DNA from 3 places in the Streptomyces sp. NPDC001194 genome. Region 3 is predicted to be linked to each of the others. Evidence: predicted binding sites of a transcription regulator. Region 3 holds the regulator's gene; each other region holds the start of a gene.

Region 1 (5,608 bases), on a different contig from region 3:
CCCCAGGAACTTCCGTCCCGTCAGGGCCAGCGAATCGCGGTGGATGACCAGATAGCCCGCGAAGAAGATCGCGATCATGATCTTCACGAACTCGCCCGGCTGGAGCGAGAACCCGAACAGGATGATCCAGCGCTTCGCCCCGTAGGTGTCCGCGCCGAAGAACGCCGGCGCGATCAGCAGCACCAGCGCGACCGCCATCGTGATGTAGATGAACCGCTGGAGCAGCCGGTGGTCCCGCAGCAGCGCCACCACCGCCAGGCACGCGGCCACGCCGATGACCGTCCACTGCAACTGCCCCGGCGCGTTGGCCTCGCCGCCGTACCGCGCGATGTACGACTGGTCCAGCCGGTGCAGCAGCACCAGCCCCAGCCCCGACAGCAGCATGGCGAGCGGGAAGATCAGCGGATCCGCGTACGCCGCGAACCGGCGCACGCCCAGGTGCCCCACCAGCGCCAGCAGCGTCATGCTGATCGTGAAGCCGGTGAGGTTGGCGGGCAGCTCGCCGTTCATCGCCAGGCCGGCGCTCGCGTGGCCGAAGACGGTGAGGGCGACGACGAAGACGAGGAGCAGCGCCTCGGTCCGGCGGCGTGCGCCGGCCGTCGTGAGGGGCCTCAGTCCACGCACGGGATGCCGCCACCGTCGATGGCGGGGCCGCCGCTCGCGGCCGGGGCCGGGGCGGCGCCGCCCGGTTCCGGAGACGCCCCCGGCGCCTCGCCCGGGCTCGCGCCCGGGCTCGGAGCGGACGCGGAGGCGGAGGCCCCCGGTCCGATCTGCTCGGCAATGAGGCGCTTTATCTTCATATCGTCTACGACGTTTATGTCCTCGCCATGGTTCCTTCCGAACCGCTCCACGGGCAGTGTCGTGAACGCCACTTTCCCGCCGGACAGGTTCTTCGCCTGCTTCACGAACGACAGCAGGTCCCAGCCCTCGTCCGTCACCACGTCCTGCTTCGCGGCGTCGATCAGCTTCATCAGCTTGACCGGATCGGTGAAGGTCCCGGCCGAGTTCAGCTTCTGCGTGGCACCCGCCAGGAAGGCCTGCTGGCGCTTGGTCCGGTCCAGATCGCCCATGTCCAGGCCGTGCCTCTGGCGCACGAAGGCCAGGGACTGCCGACCGTTCAGGGTCTGACGGCCCGCCGGGAAGTCGGCGCCCGAGTACGTGTCGCGCACCGGCTTCTTCAGGCACACCGGCACGCCGCCCAGCGCGTCCGCCAGGTGGTGGAAACCGGCCAGGTTGAGCTCGGCGAAGTGATCGACCGGGACGCCCAGGAAGTTCCGGACCGTCTCGATCTGCGCCGCGCGGCCGGCCTCCCGCCCCTCGCGCTCCAGCTGTCGCCGGTCCTTGACCCCCCGGGCCGAGAGCCGCTCCTCCTCCTTGGCCTTCGCCAGCCCGTACGCCTTCTTGATCTTGTCCTTCCCCAGGCCGCCGGCCAGCTCGACGTAGTCGTCGCGCGGGACCGAGAAGGCCTTCGCCCGGCTGCCGTCGCCGGGAACGTGGAGCAGGATCAGCGTGTTCGCGTTGTAGCCGCCGATGTCGGAGCTGCCGGCGTGCAGTTCGTCGAGGACCTCCTCCGGCAGCTTCTCGCCGTTCTGGTCGCGGCGGCTGTCCAGGCCCATCAGCAGGATGTTGGTGTCCCCGTACCTCGACTTCTCGGCCCCCTGCAGGGCCTTGGAGCTGCCGATGCTGCCGGCGAGGTCCCGGTACGCGTACCAGGCGCCGGCGGCGGCCGTGACCGCCAGCGCGCAGGCGGTCACGAGCAGGGTGCGGGCGATGCGGCGGGGCCGGCGCCCCCGGCGGGGCCGGCGGACGGGGTGGCTGGTCTTCCTCCGGTGCGCGCTCATGCCAGTCGATGGTGCGGGAGGTGCGCTGAAGGAGTCCTGAGGGTCCTGAAAGGGCCTTCAGGACTCCCGGCCCGGGACTGCGGAGTCGCGGGCCACCGGTACGCGCAGGACGAGGCGGACGCCCCCGCCCGCCCCCGACGGCAGCGCACGCGCCTCGCCGCCGTGCGCGCGGGCGATCTCGCGCACGATGGCCAGGCCCAGCCCCGTACCGCCGCCCGCGCGCCCGCGGTCCGGGTCCAGGCGGACGAAGCGCTCGAAGACCCGGTCGCGGTCCGCCGCCGGGATGCCGGGGCCGTCGTCCTCGACCTCCAGCACCGCCCAGTCGCAGCCGCCGGCCGGCGGCGCCGGCTCGGTGGCCGCCCGTACGACCACCCCCGTACGGGCGTGCCGCAGCGCGTTGTCCACCAGGTTGGCCAGCGCCCGCTCCAGCCGCGCCGGATCCCCGGACGCCGGTACGGGCGCCCGCGCGTCCAGCCGCAGCGGAACCCGGGGGGCCGGGCGCCGGGCCAGGTCCTCCGCTGCCAGCAGCGCCAGGTCCACCGGCTCGGTCCGGGGCGCGGGGCAGCCGTCGAGGCGGGCCAGCAGCAGCAGGTCCGCCGCGATGCGCTGGAGCCGCTCGGTGTCGGCCAGCGCGGCCGCGACCGACTCCCGGTCGGGGCGGCCCTGGGCCAGCGCCACCTCCAGCCGGGAGCGGACCGCGGCCAGCGGGTTGCGCAGTTCGTGCGAGGCGTCCGCGGTGAACTGCCGCTGCCGGGCGTCGGACCGCTCCAGCCGGTCGAGCGTGTCGTTGACGGTCCGGGCCAGCTGGGCGATCTCGTCCGCCCCGCCGGGGTCCGGCACACGGCGGTCCAGCTCGCTGGAGGTGACCGCCGCGAGCTCGGTCCGGATCGCGGTGACGGGGCGCAGGGCGTGCCCCGTCACCCACCAGGCGAGGGCCGCCGCGAAGCCGATCAGCGGGGGTGCGCCGGCCAGCAGGCCGAGGGCGATGGCGCGGGTCGCGTCGTCCACGTCGCCGAGCACGGTGACGGCGTACACCTCGTGCCCGCCCGGCGCCTCGACCGCGACCACCGCACGGCGTTCCGCGCCGGGGCGCGCGGGCGGGAGCACGGCGGAGCGGGAGTCCTCGCCGGAGGCGCCGGGCCCACCGGACGCGCCCGGTGCGGGCGGGCGCAGGCCGCCGAGGTCGGGGGCGTCCCCGAGGTCCCCGGTGGAGGCGACGGTCCGCCCCTGCGCGTCCCGTACGAGGACCAGGTCCACCCCGCTCTCCGGCGCGGGCAGCCGCCCGCCGGGGAAGGCGTGGCCGCCGAGCTGGGCGGCGACCTTGCGGGCGGCGAGCTCGGTGCGGCCGGTGGTGTTGTCGAGGAGGTTGGCCCGGAGCAGGGTGTACAGCCAGAGCCCGCCGGCCCCGAGCACGGTGGCCATGGCGAGCGCGGCGGCCAGTGCGGCCCGCCGGCGCAGCGGTCCCCGGCTCGTCCCGGGGGGTGCCTTGCGCGGCGTGCCGGGGCGGCCCGCGGGGCGTCCCCTAACCGCCATCGGGGGCCATGCGGTAGCCGGTGCCGTGGACGGTGAGGATCGAGCGGCGGCCGAAGGGGGCGTCGATCTTCTTGCGCAGCGAGGAGACGTACACCTCGACGATGTTCGGGTCGATGGCGTGCGGGGTGTCCCAGACCTCGTCCAGGATGTCCTGCTTGGAGACGGCCCGGCCGGGCTGCTCCATGAGGCACGCGAGGACGCCGAGCTCGCGGGCGGTGAGCTCGATGTCCTGCGCGCCGCGGCGGCAGCGGCGCCCGGCGGGTTCGAGGACGAGGTCGCCGGCCTGGAGGGTGGGGTGGGGGTCGGCGGTGGCGGCCGCCCGCCGGGCCAGGGCGCGGAGCCGGGCGGCCAGAACCACGAACGAGAACGGCTTGGTGAGGTAGTCGTCGGCGCCGGAGTCGAGGCCTTCGGCCTCGTCGTGCTCGCCGTCCCTGGCGGTCAGCATGAGGACGGGCGTGGGGTCGCCGTCGGCCCGCAGCCGGGCGCAGATCTCGTACCCGCCGAGTCCGGGCAGCATCAGGTCGAGCAGGACGGCGTCGTAGGAGCCGGTGCGGGCGAGCTCCAGCCCGCGGTGGCCGTCGTGGGCGAGGTCGACCCAGTGCCCGTCGGCGCAGAGGCCGCGCCGCAGTGACTCGGCGAGGCCCTCTTCGTCTTCGACCACGAGTATCCGCACGCCCCCAACTGTCACATACCGCCCACCCGGGGCCCCGGACGGCGCCCGGGGAGGGGGTCGCGGAGCTCCGGGGAGCCCCCCGATCCGGACGACCCGGTGGCGTGTGTTGGCACTCCGCTTGACCGAGTGCTAATCGCCGGAATAGTCTCGCACCTGGCACTCGCCACCGGTGAGTGCCAACACAGCGACGGGCAGGTCCGGCACCCGCGACGACGGATCCACCTGGTCGCCACCTCAGACAGTTAGCCCCGTGAGATCTCCGAAGGGGGAGGTCGGATCGTGACGACCACCAGCTCCAAGGTTGCCATCAAGCCGCTCGAGGACCGCATCGTGGTCCAGCCGCTCGACGCCGAGCAGACCACGGCTTCCGGCCTGGTCATCCCGGACACCGCGAAGGAGAAGCCCCAGGAGGGCGTCGTCCTCGCCGTGGGCCCGGGCCGCTTCGAGGACGGCCAGCGTCTTCCGCTGGACGTCAGCGTCGGCGACATCGTGCTGTACAGCAAGTACGGCGGCACCGAAGTGAAGTACAGCGGCGAGGAGTACCTCGTCCTCTCGGCTCGCGACGTGCTCGCGATCATCGAGAAGTAATTCACCGAAGCATTGCTTTGAGCTGCGCCCCTGGTCACCCCGCTGATTGCCGGGCGGCAAGGGGCGCAGTTCGTTAAACCCGAGTTTTCGAGAGGGCTGAACCGCTCCCATGGCGAAGATCCTGAAGTTCGACGAGGACGCCCGTCGCGCCCTCGAGCGCGGCGTCAACAAGCTGGCCGACACGGTGAAGGTGACGATCGGCCCCAAGGGCCGCAACGTCGTCATCGACAAGAAGTTCGGCGCCCCCACCATCACCAACGACGGTGTCACCATCGCCCGCGAGGTCGAGCTGGACGACCCGTACGAGAACCTGGGCGCGCAGCTCGTGAAGGAGGTGGCGACCAAGACCAACGACATCGCGGGTGACGGCACCACCACCGCCACCGTGCTGGCCCAGGCGCTGGTCCGCGAGGGCCTGCGCAACGTCGCCGCCGGCGCCTCCCCGGCCGCCCTGAAGAAGGGCATCGACGCCGCGGTCAAGGCCGTGTCCGAGGAGCTCCTCGCGACCGCCCGTCCGATCGAGGACAAGTCCGACATCGCCGCCGTGGCCGCGCTCTCCGCGCAGGACCAGCAGGTCGGCGAGCTCATCGCCGAGGCGATGGACAAGGTCGGCAAGGACGGTGTCATCACCGTCGAGGAGTCCAACGCCTTCGGCCTGGAGCTGGAGTTCACCGAGGGCATGGCCTTCGACAAGGGCTACCTCTCGCCGTACATGGTCACCGACCAGGAGCGTATGGAGGCCGTCCTCGACGACCCGTACATCCTGATCAACCAGGGCAAGATCTCCTCCATCCAGGACCTCCTGCCGCTGCTCGAGAAGGTCATCCAGGCCGGCGCCTCGAAGCCGCTGCTGATCATCGCCGAGGACGTCGAGGGCGAGGCGCTCTCCACCCTCGTCGTCAACAAGATCCGCGGCACCTTCAACGCGGTCGCCGTCAAGGCCCCCGGCTTCGGCGACCGCCGCAAGGCGATG
Region 2 (5,608 bases), on a different contig from region 3:
CATCCTGCGCACCTACACCGGCGGCCAGGCGGAGGTCTCCGCCGAGGGTGCGACCCTCTCCGAGGTCATCGCCTCCCTGGAGGCGAACCACCCGGGCATCTCCGCCCGTGTCCTGGACGACCAGGGCAAGCTGCGCCGCTTCGTGAACGTCTACGTCAACGACGACGACGTGCGCTTCGAGGGCGGTCTGGACGCGGTGACGCCGGACGGCGCGGGCGTCTCGATCATTCCCGCCGTCGCGGGCGGCTGCTGACACGCGAAAGCCCAGAATTACCCCCTCCGGTAAAAGCGGAGGGGGTAATTCTGCTTGGTTGGGCGCGGTAGAGTTGGGGAAGTCCCCTCCGCTGTACTTGCCCGCCGCATATGAGCGGGTCGCGTGATGGTTGACATTGAGTCAATGTGTGAGTGCGGTATGGGGCTTTGGCGAGATATGCCGGGTCCGAGTTGCCCGGGAATATGCCAACTTTTCACTCTATTTCAATGTATCCCCGTGTCCAGAATTCTCGTCGGATTGACCTGTTGCAGACAGCAGCGGTGCGGATACATTCAGCCCCGGTCGAGGCGTTCCGGCGCAAGTTCTGACCCGGGACCGCGAAGTGCGGTCCTGCGCAAGGGCCAGTAATAGGGGAGTTAGGCATGGCTCAGGGCACCGTCAAGTGGTTCAACGCGGAGAAGGGCTACGGCTTCATCGCGGTCGACGGTGGTGCGGATGTGTTCGTCCACTACAGCGCCATCCAGATGGACGGGTACCGCACCCTTGAAGAGGGTCAGCGGGTCGAGTTCGAGATCTCGCAGGGCCAGAAGGGTCCGCAGGCGGACATGGTCAAGCTCGCCGTCTAGTCCCGGCGCGATCGACCACCGACGCATACACACGCAGGGCCCGGACCTCAGAGGAGGGGTACGGGCCCTTCGTGCTGCCCGGGAGCGGGGCGGGGGCCCGGCCGGGCACGGGTCGACGTTCACCCAAGCCGCTTGCACTCGGAGGGGTCGAGTGCTAATCATTGGCGTTAGCACTCTCCTGCTGAGAGTGCTACTACACAGGACCGGGTCGGTGAGGCCCGCAGGGTCCGGCGGGAAGGAACCGCCGGGCACGCAGGCCGTCCGTCGCGGGCGCGGGCGCGGTCCGGAGCAATCCAACCCTCCCCTCGTGCCGACGGCGCAGGGGGAACCCCAGTCCTGGAGGACCACTTCAGATGGCCAAGATCATTGCGTTCGACGAGGAGGCCCGGCGCGGTCTCGAGCGCGGGATGAACCAGCTCGCCGACGCCGTCAAGGTCACCCTTGGCCCCAAGGGTCGCAACGTCGTCCTTGAGAAGAAGTGGGGCGCCCCCACGATCACCAACGATGGTGTCTCCATCGCCAAGGAGATCGAGCTCGAGGACCCGTACGAGAAGATCGGCGCCGAGCTGGTCAAGGAAGTCGCCAAGAAGACGGACGACGTCGCGGGCGACGGTACGACCACCGCCACCGTGCTCGCCCAGGCGCTCGTCCGCGAGGGCCTGCGCAACGTGGCGGCCGGCGCCAACCCGATGGCCCTCAAGCGCGGCATCGAGAAGGCCGTCGAGGCCGTCTCCGGCGCCCTGCTGGAGCAGGCGAAGGATGTCGAGACCAAGGAGCAGATCGCTTCCACGGCCTCCATCTCCGCCGCCGACACCCAGATCGGCGAGCTCATCGCCGAGGCCATGGACAAGGTCGGCAAGGAAGGCGTCATCACGGTCGAGGAGTCCCAGACCTTCGGTCTGGAGCTCGAGCTCACCGAGGGCATGCGCTTCGACAAGGGCTACATCTCGGCGTACTTCGCCACCGACATGGAGCGTATGGAGGCGTCGCTCGACGACCCGTACATCCTGATCGTCAACTCGAAGATCGGCTCGGTCAAGGACCTGCTGCCGCTCCTCGAGAAGGTCATGCAGTCCGGCAAGCCGCTGCTGATCATCGCCGAGGACGTCGAGGGCGAGGCCCTGTCGACCCTGGTCGTCAACAAGATCCGCGGCACCTTCAAGTCCGTCGCCGTCAAGGCCCCGGGCTTCGGCGACCGCCGCAAGGCCATGCTCGGCGACATCGCCATCCTCACGGGCGGCACGGTCATCTCCGAGGAGGTCGGCCTCAAGCTCGAGAACGCGGGCCTGGACCTGCTCGGCCGCGCCCGCAAGGTCGTCATCACCAAGGACGAGACCACGATCGTCGACGGTGCCGGTGACAGCGACCAGGTTCAGGGTCGCGTCAACCAGATCCGCGCCGAGATCGAGAACTCCGACTCGGACTACGACCGCGAGAAGCTCCAGGAGCGCCTCGCGAAGCTGGCCGGCGGCGTGGCCGTCATCAAGGCCGGTGCCGCGACCGAGGTGGAGCTCAAGGAGCGCAAGCACCGCATCGAGGACGCCGTTCGCAACGCGAAGGCGGCCGTCGAGGAGGGCATCGTCGCCGGTGGTGGCGTGGCCCTGCTCCAGGCCTCCGCGGTCTTCGAGAAGCTCGAGCTCACGGGTGACGAGGCCACCGGCGCCAACGCCGTGAAGCTCGCCCTGGAGGCCCCGCTCAAGCAGATCGCCGTCAACGGTGGTCTCGAGGGTGGCGTCGTCGTGGAGAAGGTCCGCAACCTGACGGTCGGCTGGGGTCTGAACGCCGCGACCGGCGAGTACGTGGACATGATCGCCGAGGGCATCATCGACCCGGCGAAGGTCACCCGCTCCGCGCTGCAGAACGCGGCGTCGATCGCGGCCCTCTTCCTCACCACCGAGGCCGTCATCGCCGACAAGCCCGAGAAGGCCGGCGCCCCGGCCGGCGGCGGCATGCCGGGCGGTGACATGGACTTCTGATCGGCCCCGGCTGATCGGCTGTTCTTCGACCGAGGGCGGCACTCCCCACACGGGGGGTGCCGCCCTCGGGCGTTTCAGGCAGCCGTGCGCGCGATGAACGAGACGGTCCTTCACCGTTGGCGGACGGCTTTGGTTGACTGGGGGGATGAACGAGCTGTTCGTGAAGATCTGCGGCCTGAAGACCGGGCCCGACGTCGACGTGGCCGTGGCGGCCGGGGCCGACGCCGTCGGGTTCGTCTTCGCCGCCGGCAGCCCCCGTACGATCGCCGCCGCCGAGGCGCGGGAGCTCGGGGCCCGGGTGCCGGACTCGGTGCTGACCGTCGGGGTGTTCCGCGGGCAGCCGGTCGACGAGGTGCGGCGTCTGACCGAGGAGAGCGGCGTACGGGGCGTGCAACTGCACGGCGACGAGGGCCCGGAGTTCTACGAGGCGCTGCGCGCCGGGGGCCGGACCCTGCTGCGGGCCACCGCCGGGCACGTGGAGCGGTGCGGGGAGTACGGGGAGGACCTGCTGCTGCTGGACGCGCCCGACCCCGGCTCCGGCAAGCCGTGGAACTGGGGCTCGGCGGAGTTCACCGCGCCGGAGGGCCGCTGGCTGCTGGCCGGCGGGCTGACGCCCGCGAACGTACGGGAGGCCGTGGAGACCACCGGCGCCTGGGGCGTGGACGTGTCGAGCGGGGTGGAGCGGGAGCGCGGCGTGAAGGACCCCGCCCTGATCCGCGCCTTCATCGAGGCCGCCCGCGGCTGACTCCCCGGCGGACGGGCCGCCGTCAGGCCGCGCGCCAGACCGTCATGTCCGCGGTGATCCAGCCGGGCAGATCGGGCAGCCGCACGACCGGCTTCGTCTGGATCACGAGCAGTGCGATGTCCCCCGAGGGGTGCCGGACACAGATCTCGGTGCCGGGCGCCGATGCGGCCAGCGGGAGCGTGTGCTGATTGGAGGGCCTCGTCATGAGGCCGCACGTGTCGAGGTTGCCGGTGCCGGGATCGGCGAACAGCTGGACGAACACGCTCGTGTCGCTCACCAGCTCACAGCTGTTCTTCTCGCAGTCCAGGCGGATGTCCCCCGTGCGGTCCTGCCGCTTGACCGGGTCCTTGATGCCGATCGAGTTCTTCTCGTCCAGCCAGACCTGGGGGTAGGGGAAGGGCGCGGGCGGCTTGGAGGCCTTGGGCGCGCTCGATGCGGCTCCGCCGGCCCCGACCGATGCGCCGGCTCCCGCTGCCCCGGCGGATCCCGTGGCCTTGCCGCCACTCGACGGGCCGGAGGGCGTGGCCGCGCTCCGTTCGCGTGCCCGGTCCGCCGCGTCCATGACCTTCCAGGTCAGCCCGGTCAGCAGGACGGCGGACACCGTCACCACCGCGCCGACGATCACAGCGGTACGCCGCCTGCGCACCCGCTGCTCCTCCGGCGTGAGCGGCGGCGTGGCCGGCGGCCGCCAGGCCATCGGCGCCGCGTCCGGTGCCAGGGCCCGTGTGCGTACGGAGGTGGGGTGCGGCACCGGGGCCGGGACCACCGGCTCCGGCCCCGCCACCTCCCGCCAGACGGCCGGACCGCCGCCCGCGTCCGCGTCCTTGCCCAGCCGCTGCCTGCACCACGCCACGATCTCCGCCGGGGTGGCGCGGTCGTCCGGATCGGCTGCCAGGCACCGGGCGATCAGCGGGCGCAGCGACTCCGGCAGCCGGGACAGGTCGGGGTCGGAGTGGACGATCCGGAACAGCACGCTGACGGAGGGGCCGTCTCCGTACAACGGCTCGCCCAGTGCGGCGAACGCCGCCGTCTGGCCGAGCGCGAAGACATCGGTGGCCGTCGTGGTCTCGCCGGCCAGCGCCTGTTCGGGGGCCATGTACTGGGGCGTGCCGATGGCGCTGCCCGTGGCGGTGGGCGAGGTGGTGCCGGACGCCAGTGAGATGCCGAAGTCGATGACCCGCGGCCCGTCGGCGGCCAGCAGCACGTTCGACGGCTTGAGATCGCGGTGCACGATCCCCGCACCGTGGATGACCCCCAGGGCCTCGGCCACCCCCGCCACCAGCCACAGCACCGCGGGGACCGGCAGCGGTCCGCGCCGGGCCACGGCCTCCGACAGCGAGGGCCCCGGCACGTACACGGTGGCCAGCCAGGGCGGCACCCCGTCCGCGTCGGCGTCGATCAGCTCGGCCGTGTACGCGCCCCGGACCCGCCGGGCCGCCTCGACCTCGCGGCGGAACCGCCGCAGGAACGTCGGATCCTCGGCCAGCTCGGGCCGTACCACCTTGATGGCCACCGGCCGGCCGCCCGGGGTGTGCGACAGGTAGACCCGGCCCATGCCGCCCGCGCCGAGCCGGGCCGCGAGGCGGTAGCCGGCGACGGTCTGCGGATCGTCCTCCCGCAAGGGCTGGAACACCTCGGTCGCGCTGTTCATCGGTCTCCCCCCGACTCCCCCGATCAACAGCCGAGTTGATCGTCCTCACCCTAAGCGGCGGGCGGGGAGGGGGAACGGCCGGGCGCCCGTCAGCCGGCCGAGGCCGTGCCGTCCTGCTCGATGGTCTCGACGCCCGGCAGTGCCCGCAGGGCCACGCGCTGGGCGGGGCTGAGCGGGGCGGCGAAGCCGTGCAGGGCGGTGTCGTAGACGTGGACCGGGGTGACACCGACCCGCCGCGCCACGTCGGCGGGGTCGAGGTCCCGGCTCACGGTGACGATGTACGTGGGGTGGTCGGCGGGGGCCGCGTACGGGACCGGTGCGTGCACGGCGGCCGTGGCCGTCGACGCGGGGAGGGCGGAGAAGGCGGCCAGTACGACGACGGCTGCGGGCAGGGCC
Region 3 (5,608 bases):
CGGGTGACCTGCGACACCTCACCGCGACCACGGCACATGTCACACGTCTGCGCCGAGGTGCCGGGGGCGGCGCCCTCGCCGGAGCAGGTGGTGCAGACGACGGCCGTGTCGACCTGGATGTCCTTGGTCGTGCCGAAGGCGGCCTCGTCCAGCTCCAGGTCGAGGCGGATCATGGCGTCCTGGCCGCGGCGGGTCCGCGAGCGCGGTCCGCGCTGCGAGGCCTGGCCGAAGAAGGCGTCCATGATGTCGGAGAAGTTTCCGAAGCCGCCCGCACCGAAGCCGCCCGCGCCCGCGCCGCCGCCCGATGAGGACAGCGGGTCGCCGCCGAGGTCGTAGACCTGCTTCTTCTGCGGGTCCGAGAGCACCTCGTACGCCGCGTTGATCTCCTTGAAGCGCTCCTGCGTCTTCGGGTCCGGATTCACGTCCGGGTGGAGTTCACGCGCGAGGCGGCGGAAGGCCTTCTTGATCTCGTCCTGGGATGCGTCGCGGCGCACGCCGAGAACGGCGTAGTAGTCCGTGGCCACTTACGACTCCGCCAGGATCTGTCCGACGTAACGTGCCACTGCGCGTACCGCTCCCATCGTTCCGGGGTAGTCCATGCGGGTCGGTCCGACCACGCCGAGTTTGGCGACTGTCTCGCCGCCCGAACCGTAGCCGACCGAGACGACGGACGTGGAGTTCAGTCCCTCGTAGGCATTCTCATGCCCGATCCGTACGGCCATTCCCGACTCGTTGGCCTCGCCCAGCAGCTTGAGGAGCACGACCTGCTCCTCCAGCGCTTCGAGCACCGGCCTGATCGTCAGGGGAAAATCGTGTCCGAAGCGCGTGAGATTGGCGGTTCCGCCGATCATCAGCCGCTCCTCGGCCTCCTCGACCAGCGTCTCGAGCAGGGTCGAGAGCACGGTCGACACCGTGCCGCGGTCCTCCGGTTCGAAGGACTCCGGCAGGTCCTGCACCAGCTGCGGCACGTCGGTGAACCGGCGCCCGACGACCCGGCTGTTGAGCCGCGCCCGCAGATCGGCGAGCGAGGTCTCGCCGAACGGCGTCTGGCAGTCGACGAGCCGCTGCTCGACCCGGCCCGTGTCGGTGATCAGCACGAGCATGAGCCGGGCCGGAGCCAGCGACAGCAGCTCGACGTGCCGGACCGTGGACCGGGTCAGGCTCGGGTACTGGACGACCGCGACCTGCCGCGTGAGCTGCGCGAGCAGCCGCACGGTGCGGCCGACGACGTCGTCGAGGTCGACGGCGCCGTCGAGGAAGTTCTGGATGGCCCGGCGCTCGGGCGTCGACAGCGGTTTGACCCCCGCCAGCCTGTCGACGAAGAGCCGGTAGCCCTTGTCCGTGGGGATCCGGCCGGCGCTGGTGTGGGGCTGGGCGATGTAGCCCTCGTCCTCCAGCACGGCCATGTCGTTGCGCACGGTGGCGGGCGAGACGCCGAGCCGGTGCCGCTCGGTGAGCGCCTTGGAGCCGACCGGCTCCTCCGTCCCGACGTAGTCCTGGACGATGGCGCGCAGCACCTCGAGTCTGCGTTCGCTGAGCATCGCGCACACCTCCAGCTGGTCGTCGTCGCGTGTCGTGGTCGGTTTGATCTGCTTCGTTGGCACTCCGGGCGTTCGAGTGCCAGAGATCCCCCGGCCAGTGTACGGCCGGGTAGTCAGCCCCTGGCAAGGGCGGCCCGCCAAGGTAGCGTCGCGGCATGGACGTGCGTTGGGAAGAGGCGGGCTGGGAGCGGCTGACCGGGCGGACCGGACGGCGACGGCTCCCGGTGTGGGATTGCACGGTGGGACTGGTGGTGGGGGACGAGTCGGTGCTCCTGATCGATCCGGGCTCGTGCGTGCGCGAAGGGGCGCAGCTGCGGGCCGAGGCGGAGCGGCTGACCGGCCGGCGCGTGACGCATATCGCATTCACGCACGGCCATTTCGATCACGTACTGGGCGTCGCGGCGTTCGCCGGGGCGGAGGTGTACGGAGCCGTCGGGCTGGACGCGGAGCTGTCGGCGGGCCGGGAGGAGCTGCGCGCCGGCGCGGTCGCGCACGGGCTCGCGGAGGCCGAGGCCGCCGAGGCGGTGGACCTGCTGGTGGTGCCGCGCCACTCCGTGTCGGGCGAATGGACGCTGGAGCTGGGCGGGGTGCAGGCGCTGCTGGCCAACGTCGGGCCCGGCCATTCCCCGTACGACCTGGCGGTGTTCGTGCCGGGCGAGCGCGAGACGGTGTTCTGCGGGGACCTGGTCGAGGAGTCGGGGGAGCCCCAGGCGGGCAGCGACGCGCTGCCGGCGCGCTGGCCGGCGGCGATCGACCGGCTGCTGTCGCTGGGCGGGGACGACGCACTGTACGTGCCGGGTCACGGAGCGGTGGTCTCCGCGGACTTCCTCCGTGAGCAACGCGACACACTCGCACGGCGGTTCGGCGTGTCGGGCCCGTGAGCCCGCGCTCTCTCCTACTCTCGGCCGGATGCGCGAGTACTCCCCCGACCTGACCCCGCAGTGGAAGCGCCCCAAGCCGGTGCCGGAGGTGCCGGCGGACACCGACCTCGTGGTCGAGGTGGCGGGTACGGACTTCTGCGGCGCGGTGGTGGCCTGCGAGGCGGGCACGGTGACCCTGGAGGACCGCTTCGGCAAGCGGCGGGTGTTCCCGCTGGAGCCGCGGGGGTTCCTGCTGGAGGGCGCCGTGGTGACCCTGACCCGCCCCTCACGGGCGCCCGCGGCCCCCTTGCGTACGGCATCGGGCTCGGTCGCCGTCCCGGGGGCGCGCGCCCGCGTGGCGCGCGCCGGGCGGATCTACGTGGAGGGCCGGCACGACGCGGAACTGGTGGAGCGGGTCTGGGGTGACGACCTGCGGATCGAGGGCGTGGTGGTGGAGTACCTGGAGGGCGTCGACGACCTCCCCGCGGTGGTCGCGGACTTCGCCCCGACGGCCGACGCCCGCCTCGGCGTCCTGGTGGACCACCTGGTCCCGGGTTCGAAGGAGTCCCGCATCGCGGCGTCGGTGACCTCGTCGGACGTCCTGGTCGTCGGCCACCCGTACGTGGACGTCTGGCAGGCGGTGAAGCCGTCCGCGCTGGGCATCGCCGCGTGGCCGGTGATCCCGCCGGGCCAGGACTGGAAGACGGGCGTCTGCAGGGCGCTGGGCTGGCCGCAGAACACCGGCGCCGCCTGGCAGCACGTCCTGTCCCGCGTGAGGTCCTACAAGGACCTGGAGCCGGTCCTGCTGGGGCGGGTGGAGGAGCTGATCGACTTCGTCACGGGCTAGGTCGTCTCTTTCGGATCCTTTGCCGGGCGGCGCGGGCCGGGCAAGATCCGCAAGAGACGGCCCGGCCGCGGCGGAGCGCGTACGGATTCACTCCTCCGAGGGGTCAGTCCACCAGGTCGCGGACCACCGCGTCGGCCAGGAGGCGGCCGCGGAGGGTCAGCACGGCGCGGCCCGCCTCGTACGGGGCGGCTTCCAGGAGGCCGTCGGCGAGGGCGCGGCGGGAGGCCGCGAGGCCGGCCGGGGCCAGCAGGGACAGCGGGACGCCGTCCACCAGGCGGAGCTCCAGCAGGATCCGCTCCACCCGGCGGTCCTCCTCGGAGAGGAGTTCGCGGCCGGCGCCCGGGGAGCGGCCCTCCGCGAGGGCGGCGGCGTAGGCGCCCGGGTGCTTCACGTTCCACCAGCGGACCCCGCCGACGTGCGAGTGGGCGCCGGGGCCGGCGCCCCACCAGTCGGCGCCGCGCCAGTACAGCTCGTTGTGCAGGCAGCGGCCCGCCTCCGAGGTGGCCCAGTTCGAGACCTCGTACCAGTCGTACCCGGCCTCGGCCATCACCGAGTCCGCGATCAGGTACCGGTCGGCGTGCACGTCGTCGTCCGTCATCGGGACCTCGCCCCGCCGGATCCGCCGTGCCAGCTGAGTGCCCTCCTCCACGATCAGCGCGTACGCGCTGATGTGGTCCGGGCCGGCCCCGAGCGCGGCGGCCAGGGACGCGCGCCAGTCCTCGTCGGTCTCCCCCGGCGTGCCGTAGATCAGGTCCAGGTTCACGTGGTCGAAGCCCGCCGCGCGCGCCTCCGCGACGCACGCCTCCGGCCGGCCCGGGGTGTGCGTGCGGTCGAGCACCTTCAGGACGTGCTGCTTCGCGCTCTGCATGCCGAAGGAGACCCGGTTGAAGCCGCCCGCCCGCAGCTCCGCCAGGTACTCCGGGTTCACCGACTCCGGATTGGCCTCCGTGGTGACCTCGGCGTCCTCGGCGAGCCCGAACTCGTCCCGGATCGCCGCGAGCATCCGTACGAGGTCCGCGGCGGGCAGCAGCGTGGGCGTGCCGCCGCCCACGAACACCGTCCGCACGGCCCGCGGGTCGTCGCCGAGCACCTTGCGGGCGAGGCGGACCTCGTCGATCAGGGTGTCGGCGTAGTTCTCCCGGGAGGCGAGCACGCCGCCGGTGCCGCGCAGCTCGGTCGCGGTGTACGTGTTGAAGTCGCAGTACCCGCACCGCGTGGCGCAGTACGGGACGTGCAGGTAGAACCCGAGCGGCCGGTCCCCGGCACCCGCCAGGGCATGCGACGGCAGCGAGCCGTCTTCGGGCATGGGTTCACCGTCGGGCAGTGCGGAAGGCATGCCCCCATTGTCCCGCACCCGGCCGGGGGCCCGGCCGCTCACGCCGCCCCCGGGCCCCTCGTACCGCCCGCGCCGCCGCCCGTGGCCGCGCTACGCCTCGCGCGAGCCCTCGTACATCTCGTCGATCAGGTGCTTGAACTCACGCTCGACGGCCGGCCGCTTCAGCTTGAGGCTGGGCGTGAGGTCGCCGTGCTCCACGTCGAGGTCGCGGGGCAGGATCCGGAACTTCTTGACCGTCTGCCAGCGCTGGAGGCCCTCGTTCAGCGTCTGGACGTACGTCTCGACCAGCCGGTTCGTCTCCGCCGCGGCCAGGACCTCGGCGTACGTCCTGCCCTCCAGGCCGTTCTCGGCGGCCCAGCCCATGATCGACGGCTCGTCGAGCGCGACCAGGGCGGCGCAGAAGTTCCGGTCCGCACCGTGCACGACGATGCTCGACACGTACGGGCAGATCGCCTTGAACCGCCCCTCGATCTCGGCGGGCGCGACGTACTTCCCGTTCGAGGTCTTGATCAGGTCCTTCTTGCGGTCCGTGATGCGCAGGTAGCCGTCGGGCGAGAGCTCGCCGATGTCGCCCGTGTGCAGCCAGCCGTCCTCCTCCAGCACCTCGGCGGTCTTCTCGGGCTGCAGGTGGTAGCCCTGCATGATGCCGGGGCCGCGCAGCAGGATCTCGCCGTCGTCGGCGATGCGGACCTCGGTGCCGGGGAGCGGCTTGCCGACGGTGCCGGTGCGGTAGGCCTCGCCGGGGTTGACGAAGGAGGCCGCGCTGGACTCGGTGAGGCCGTAGCCCTCGAGGATGTTGATGCCGGCGCCGGCGAAGAAGTAGCCGATCTCGGGGGCGAGCGCGGAGGCGCCGGAGACGGCGGCGCGCAGCCGGCCGCCGAAGGCCTCGCGGAGCTTGGAGTAGACGAGCGCGTCGGCGATCTTGTGCTTGGTGGCGAGGCCGAAGGGGACCGCGGGGCTGCCGGTGCGGCGGTGGTTGTCCTGGGTGGTCTTGGCGTACTCGCGGGCGACGCCGACCGACCAC

The links. Region 3 encodes HrcA, which represses chaperone genes, less so after heat shock. Its sites were predicted from a motif close to TTNGCACTCNGNNNNNCNGAGTGCNAA; they were not measured.
Region 1: groES (co-chaperone GroES) is a predicted target of HrcA. The motif match lies at 4,154-4,180, and genes of this name have one in related genera.
Region 2: groL (chaperonin GroEL) is a predicted target of HrcA. The motif match lies at 972-998, and genes of this name have one in related genera.

The regions. Positions count from the first base shown of each region.
Region 1 is NZ_JBIAXU010000001.1:657,148-662,755, reverse strand. Features, by position in the region: gene ACFY1T_RS03095 (FtsW/RodA/SpoVE family cell cycle protein) at 1-624, opposite strand, end outside; gene ACFY1T_RS03090 (LCP family protein) at 612-1,841, opposite strand; gene ACFY1T_RS03085 (sensor histidine kinase) at 1,899-3,374, opposite strand; gene ACFY1T_RS03080 (response regulator transcription factor) at 3,364-4,047, opposite strand; gene groES (co-chaperone GroES) at 4,327-4,635, shown strand; gene groL (chaperonin GroEL) at 4,745-5,608, shown strand, end outside.
Region 2 is NZ_JBIAXU010000013.1:108,233-113,840, forward strand. Features, by position in the region: gene ACFY1T_RS24250 (MoaD/ThiS family protein) at 1-253, shown strand, start outside; gene ACFY1T_RS24255 (cold-shock protein) at 637-840, shown strand; gene groL (chaperonin GroEL) at 1,194-2,816, shown strand; gene ACFY1T_RS24265 (phosphoribosylanthranilate isomerase) at 2,962-3,561, shown strand; gene ACFY1T_RS24270 (serine/threonine-protein kinase) at 3,584-5,212, opposite strand; gene ACFY1T_RS24275 (protease inhibitor I9 family protein) at 5,302-5,608, opposite strand, start outside.
Region 3 is NZ_JBIAXU010000002.1:152,524-158,131, reverse strand. Features, by position in the region: gene dnaJ (molecular chaperone DnaJ) at 1-524, opposite strand, end outside; gene hrcA (heat-inducible transcriptional repressor HrcA) at 525-1,541, opposite strand; gene ACFY1T_RS05400 (MBL fold metallo-hydrolase) at 1,697-2,422, shown strand; gene ACFY1T_RS05395 (DUF3097 domain-containing protein) at 2,451-3,248, shown strand; gene hemW (radical SAM family heme chaperone HemW) at 3,352-4,584, opposite strand; gene ACFY1T_RS05385 (long-chain fatty acid--CoA ligase) at 4,675-5,608, opposite strand, start outside.